2 regions of the Neorhizobium sp. LMR1-1-1.1 genome follow, and region 1 is predicted to be linked to the other one. Evidence: riboswitches for the same ligand, from Rfam matches in the RefSeq annotation. Region 1 holds a riboswitch; the other holds the start of a gene.
What was found. Region 1 has a riboswitch for S-adenosylmethionine ahead of MRBLMR1_RS15200 (O-succinylhomoserine sulfhydrylase). Riboswitches for the same ligand answer to the same signal wherever they lie in the genome.
Positions count from the first base shown of each region.

Region 1 (3,536 bases):
CACTCGACTGCCATGGATGTTCAGCCCGAAGAGCCAAACTCGGCTGATCGGTTCGCGCGGCACGGAATTTCATTTTAACCTAACAGTCTAGGTGGTCGCACAAAAGTCGCTCTCAAACTGACTTTTGTCAGTGCGTCGCACCTCTATCGCTGCAAGTTATGACCCGCTCCATCGGCAGATTCTTTGATTAGGAACAAGCGGATGGAATTTTACGCAGTGCGATAACCATTGCAGGGAGCCATGCTTGGAGGATTTCATCGCGCGCAAGAATATCGAGCGCTATAAAAAGCTGCTGGAGGAACGGAGCTGGACCGCTCTGGAGCGGCAAACGCTTTTAAACCTCATCCAAGAAGAAGAGCATAAGCTGATCAGCAAGGGGTCCGGCCGCGACAAATAAACCGCACCGCCTTTACCGAAAGTGGCGGTCACCGCGCATCGTTGCACGTAGCTACACGCACGCGCGTGCCTAACCTTATCTTCCTAGGCACTTTGTCATTTTAATAAACACTGATGGAAAAGTCGCTGGAGCGGGTGAAGGGAATCGAACCCTCGTATTCAGCTTGGGAAGCTGCTGCTCTACCATTGAGCTACACCCGCTTTCGCCTGCAGGTTTCCAACAACGGATCGCGGCTGTCAAGGGCGGTGGGCTGCCTGCGGCATCGGGATTGGTCGGGCAGATACGGTTCGAAACGCCCAACCGGGATCGAGCGTGATGCTCAGCCGCGGAAATGTTTCGACAGTTTCAGACCCTGCGCCTGATAGTTCGAGCCGAGACCAGATCCATAGAGACCTTGCGGAGCTTCCAGCATATGCTCGTAGACGAGGCGTCCGACGATCTGGCTGTCTTCGAGGATGAAGGGCACCTCGTGGCTGCGGACCTCCAGGACGGCGCGGCTGCCTCGTCCGCCTGCGGCTTCGTGTCCGAAGCCCGGATCGAAGAAGCCGGCATAATGGACACGGAATTCGCCGACCAGCGGATCGAAAGGGGTCATTTCGGCGGCATAAAGCGGCGGCACATGCACGGCCTCGCGGGAGACGAGGATGTAGAACTCATCCGGATCGAGGATCAGCTCGTTGCGGCCGCGGCTGTAGAGCGGCTCCCAGAAATCGAAAACATCGTGCTGGGCCTTCTTGTCGACATCGACTACGGCCGTGTGATGCTTGCCACGATAACCGATCAGGCCATTCGCATCACCCTTGAGATCGATCGACAGCGCGATACCGCCGCCGGACACGTTCGGCGTCGAGGATGCGACCAGCGTTTCGGTCTCGTGCAGATGCAAGAGTTCAGGTTCTGACAGGAGGGCATTGCCGATGCGGAAGCGGATTTGCGACAGGCGCGAACCCTGTCGGGCTACGATCGGGAAAGTGCGCGGCGAGATTTCGAGATAGAGCGGGCCGCGGTAACCGACCGGGATCTTGTCGAATTCCTGCGCATGATCAGTGATGACGCGGGTGAAGATATCGAGACGGCCGGTCGAGGATTTCGGATTTGCCGACGCCGACATATTTGCCGGCAGATCGAGGCTTTCCATCAGCGGCACGATATAGACGCAGCCGGTTTCCAGAACCGCGCCCTCCGACAGATCGACAACATGCAGCTTCAACCGGTCGAGCTTATCGGAAACGAGGCTGTTTGGACCTGGCATGAAGGAGGCGCGCACGCGAAATGCCTTGGCACCCAGACGAAGGTCCAAGCTGGCCGGCTGAATCTGATCGCGGTCGAGATCCCGTTCGGAGACCAGCCGTCCCGTTTCGAAGAGCGCCGCAATTGCGCGGTCCGCCAGAATTCCCGTGTCGCGAGCCATGATCGTTTCTTTCAAAATTTGGCGGTGACAAAACCAAATGCAGGGCATTGACGCAAGCGAATGCGAGGCGTAAGCCAGCTTTATCCCGTGGTGATTTGCCGGTCGGCTTGCAGCCACGTTAAACAAGTGGCTAAAAAGACCGGGTTGCTAAAACCGGTCTGCTTTCGCGGCCGGTTTTTTTTGTTTTGGATTGAGGACTAGCATGACAAACAAATGGCGCCCGGCAACTACACTCGTCCACGGCGGTACGCTGCGTTCGCAATATGGCGAAATGTCTGAAGCGATCTATCTCACCCAGGGCTTTGCCTACGACAGTTCGGAAGCCGCGGAAGCGCGCTTCAAGGGCGAGACCGAAGGTTACATTTACGCCCGCTACGGCAGCCCGACCAATGACATGTTTGAAAAGCGCATGTGTGCGCTGGAAGGTGCGGAAGAAGCCCGCGCCACGGCATCCGGCATGGCCGCCGTTTCCGCCGCCCTGCTCTGCCAGCTGAAGGCCGGCGATCATATCGTTGCAGCCCGCGCGCTGTTCGGCTCGTGCCGCTGGGTGGTCGAGACGCTCGCACCGCGCTACGGCATCGAATGCACGCTCATCGACGGCCGCGATCTCGCCAATTGGGAGAAAGCGATCCAGAAGAATACCAAGGTGTTCTTCCTCGAAAGCCCGACCAACCCGACGCTCGAGATCGTCGACATTGCCGGCGTAGCAAAGCTTGCCAACCAGATCGGCGCAAAGGTGGTGGTCGACAACGTGTTTGCGACCCCGCTTTTCCAGAAGCCGCTGGAACTCGGCGCCCACATCGTCGTCTATTCGGCCACCAAGCATATCGACGGCCAGGGCCGCAGCCTTGCCGGTGTGATCCTCTCAGACAAGGAATGGGTGGACGAGCATCTGCAGGATTATTATCGCCACACAGGCCCGGCCATGTCGCCGTTTACCGCCTGGACGCTGATCAAGGGACTTGAGACACTACCGATCCGCGTCAAGGCGCAGACGGACAACGCCTCGAAGATCGCCGACTTCCTGGCAGAGCACAAGCATGTCGCCAAAGTCATCTATCCGGGCCGCAAGGACCATCCGCAGGCCGACATCATCGCCAAGCAGATGAGCGGCGGATCGACGCTGGTCTGCTTCGAGCTGAAGGGCGGCAAGGAAGCTGCCTTCAAGCTGCAGAACGCGCTGGACGTGGTGACCATCTCCAACAATCTCGGCGACACCCGCAGCCTGATCACGCATCCAGCAACAACGACGCACAAGAACCTCACCGACGAGGCGCGTGCAGAGCTTGGCATTTCGCCCGGCACCGTGCGCTTCTCGGCCGGCATCGAGGACGGCGAAGATCTGCTTGAAGATTTTGCCAAGGCTCTGACTTCTATCTGAGGTCTTTTCGGCCCGTCGATATGGTGAATCCGGTTTTCGGATTCACCATATCAGTTATCCCTAATTCCAAGAACAGATCACAGTTTCTCGCGTAAACCGCGAGTTTTCTTGACGTTCGATGCCGTGTGTACGATATGCGGGGATGTAGATTCCATGTTCTACGGCGTGGTTGACGTGCAAGAAACGATATCCGGCGCTGTAGTTTTGAGGTATTTGTCCATGTATCGCGCCCGGACAAGAGACATAGAAGTTGCCGTCGAGCCGTTCTATCTGGAGGAGCAGTCCAGTCCGGAAGAGAGCCGCTATGTCTGGGGCTATCGCATTGTTATCGAGAACCACTCGATCCA
Region 1 covers NZ_JBEGHE010000025.1:415,733-419,268, reverse strand. Annotated here, with positions in the region: gene MRBLMR1_RS15220 (Crp/Fnr family transcriptional regulator) at 1-73, opposite strand, end outside; gene MRBLMR1_RS15215 (hypothetical protein) at 245-397, shown strand; tRNA gene MRBLMR1_RS15210 (tRNA-Gly) at 524-597, opposite strand; gene MRBLMR1_RS15205 (2'-deoxycytidine 5'-triphosphate deaminase) at 717-1,808, opposite strand; SAM riboswitch at 1,886-1,963, shown strand; gene MRBLMR1_RS15200 (O-succinylhomoserine sulfhydrylase) at 2,011-3,189, shown strand; gene apaG (Co2+/Mg2+ efflux facilitator ApaG/CorD) at 3,409-3,536, shown strand, end outside.

Region 2 (3,536 bases), on a different contig from region 1:
CGGCTCGGTGGTCCTCACTTCCATTGAGACACCCGAATAAAGGCTGCGCACCAGCGCCACAGAGCGTTTGGCAACACGCTCGTTCGACAGGCAGTAATTGTGGTCAAACGGCACCTGGCGACCATCCTCGAGCGCACGCCGCACCGGCCCCATCTGCCTGAGATCAAAGGGCGATCCGGTCAGGTCATTGAGCTTGCCGGTCGGAACCAGCCTTGCATCGACATCCGTTATCCTGTCGGCGGCAATCATGATCTCGTGGCCGAAAATGTCTTCGCGGCCGTCGAGATTGAAATAGGAGTGCTGACAGACATTGGCAGGCGTCGGCTGGTCCGACAGGCTTTCATAGACGACCGAGAGCACGCCATCCGCCTTCAACCGGTAGGTCGCGGTCACCGTGCAATTGCCGGGATAACCCGCGCGCCCATCGGCATCGGTAATCGAAAGCACCACCCTGTCGAACTGATGTTCGACAATCGTCCAGTTGCGCTTTCCCATGCCGTCCGAGCCGCCATGCAGATGCGTGACACCGCGCTCGTTCAGTTCGAGCTGGTAATCGCGGCCATCGATCGAGAATTTTCCATCGCCGATCCGGTTGGCGCAACGGCCAGGCGTGGCACCGAAATAGGGTGAATATGCCGGATAGGAGGCGAAGTCGTCGAAACCAAGCACCAAAGGCGCATCATGCCCTTCAAGGCGCAGGTCCTGAATGACCGCACCCCAGGTCATTACATTGGCAGTCAGCCCGCCGCCGCTGATCTGGACGCGATAGACGGGCTCCCCGTCCTGCGTGGTGCCGAACACCTCGAATGCCTGCCCTGCCATGAGTTTCCTCCGCCGTTTTTATCGGCGGCAAACTGCGCGATTTGGCAAGGTCCCGCAATGGGAAACGGCGACGCGCGGCGTCTTTTCCCGACGCCGCCCCAGAAGCCACACCAAGCGCCTATTCGGTGCCAATCTTGTCCATGTCGTAATGGGTCGTCTGGTACATCTCGTTGATCCAGTTTCCGAATAGAAGATGCGCATGACTGCGCCACCGGTTCTGCGGCGTCAGCGTATCGTCGTTATGCGGAAAATAGTCATGCGGCATCTTGATCGGGATACCGGCATTCACGTCGCGAAAATATTCGTCCGCCAGCGAGGTGGAATCATATTCGACGTGGTTGAACATGTAGAGACGGTTACCTTTCTTCTCATGCACGAGGCAAAGGCCCATCTCGTCGGATTCCATCAGGATTTCCAGATCGGACTTCTTCTCGACATCCTCGCGACGCACCTCTGTCCAACGTGACACCGGCACCTGGAAATCATCGGAAAAGCCGTTGAGATAAACCGAGGCCGGCGCGAGATTGCGGTGACGGTAAACGCCGAAAGCCTTTTCAGTGAGTGCATGTTTCGGCACGTCGTGAAAATGGTAGATCGCCGCCATCGCGCCCCAGCAGACATTCATCGTCGAATGCACATTGGTCGTCGTCCAGTCAAAAATCTGGCGCATCTCGTCCCAATAGCTCACATCCTCGTAGTCCATCTGCTCCACCGGCGCGCCGGTGATGATGAACCCGTCGAACTTGCGGTCCTTCACCTCTTCCCAGGTGTGATAGAAGGAGAGCAGATGTTCCTCGGACGTATTCTTCGCCTTGTGCGTGCCGAGCCTTATCAGCGAAAACTCCACCTGCAGCGGCGAAGCGCCGACCAGGCGCGCCATCTGCACCTCGGTCTTGATCTTGTTCGGCATAAGGTTGAGAAGTCCGATCTGCAGCGGACGAATGTCCTGGCGCACGGCGACCGTTTCGGTCATGACGCGCACGCCCTCGGAAACGAGGGTGGTAAACGCTGGAAGCGTATCGGGAATCTTGATCGGCATAGTAAGGCCCCACAAACAAAAAGCCGGCAACGAAAAATCGCAACCGGCCCGTGGGAAGTGAAGTCTAACTTCTCGCGGCCCTTTAGCGACTTTTTTAACGTGGCTGCAAGCCGGCCGGCCAAATCACCACGGAAGTTCGGTTTATCAGATAATCCTTGCGAGAGCCTCCGTCAATGGGAGCAAATTTGACCTGACGCCACCATGGCGCGACCGAAATAGGCATATGCACTGTTTCCCTTCCGCTACCCTTTGCGCTATGGGCAATGCCCATGGCCAATTCGACCTTCACAATCCTGCTTGGCGGCAATCTTGTCGTCACCGATCGCGTCAGACATGCGATCGCGGGAAGCCGTGTGATTGCCGCAGATAGTGGCATGCGCCACGCGGCCGGGCTTGGTGTGATACCGGAACTCTGGGTCGGCGACTTCGACTCTTCCGACGAAGACCTGATCGCCCGTTTTCCCGAGGTGGAGCGAAAGACTTATCCACTGGCTAAGAACGAGACCGATGGCGAGATTGCCACGGCCGAGGCGATCGAACGCGGCGCAAAGCGTCTGATCCTGATCGGCGCACTTGGCGGCGAGCGTTCCGACCACGCGCTGCAGCATCTTCTGCTTGCCATGAGCCTTGCCGAACGCGGCTTCGACATACTTCTCGCCTCGGGTGATGAAGAGGCCATTCCCTTTCTGCCGGGCAAAAAAGCGATCGACCTCCCCAAGGACGCGCTGTTTTCCGTCCTCGGCTTTTCCGCCCTGTCGGGCCTCGACATTTTGGGCGCAAGATATCCCTTAAAGGATTTCTCGCTGCCTTTCGGTTCATCCCGCACGGTTTCGAATGTTGCGGAAGGGCCGGTCGAATTCCATCTAAAGAGCGGCAAGGCGATGATCCTTGCCCGTCCCCACGATTTTTCCGGAGCATAAACGGTCCTCATGGCACCTCCCATTCTCAAGCTTGACGACATCTTCCTGAGCTTCGGCGGCGCGCCGTTGCTGAACGGCGCAGGCCTGCAGGTGGAACCGGGTGACCGCATCTGCCTCGTCGGCCGCAACGGCTCTGGCAAGTCGACACTTATGAAGATCGCGGCCGGCATGGTCGAGGCGCAGTCGGGCGAAGTTTTCCGTCATCCATCTGCGACGATCCGTTATCTCGAACAGGCTCCCGATTTCGCCGGGTATTCGACCGTGCAGGCCTATGCCGAAGCGGGCCTCGGTCCGGGCGACGATCCCTATCGTGTCACCTATCTGCTCGAACATCTGGGCCTGACCGGCGAAGAAGATCCGAACCGGCTGTCCGGCGGCGAAGCGCGCCGTGCAGCACTTGCCCGTGTCATGGCACCGGAACCCGATATCCTTCTGCTCGACGAACCGACCAACCATCTCGACCTGCCGACCATCGAATGGCTGGAAGACGAGTTGCGCAAGACGCGCAGCGCACTTGTCGTCATCAGCCACGACCGTCGTTTTCTTGAAAAGGTCTCCAACGCCACGGTCTGGATCGATCGCGGCACCGCCCGAAGGCTGTCTCGCGGCTTCGGCCATTTCGAAGCCTGGCGTGATCAGGTTCTCGAAGAGGAAGAGATCGAACAGCACAAGCTCGGCAAGGCGATCGAGCGCGAAGAGCACTGGATGCGCTACGGCGTTACCGCACGACGCAAGCGCAACATGCGCCGTGTTGG
Region 2 covers NZ_JBEGHE010000058.1:121,683-125,218, reverse strand. Annotated here, with positions in the region: gene MRBLMR1_RS25795 (aldose epimerase family protein) at 1-822, opposite strand, end outside; gene metA (homoserine O-acetyltransferase MetA) at 941-1,861, opposite strand; SAM riboswitch at 1,924-2,001, opposite strand; gene MRBLMR1_RS25785 (thiamine diphosphokinase) at 2,125-2,781, shown strand; gene MRBLMR1_RS25780 (ABC-F family ATP-binding cassette domain-containing protein) at 2,791-3,536, shown strand, end outside.
Region 2: linked by a shared signal. The riboswitch ahead of metA (homoserine O-acetyltransferase MetA) and the one ahead of MRBLMR1_RS15200 (O-succinylhomoserine sulfhydrylase) in region 1 are both predicted to bind S-adenosylmethionine.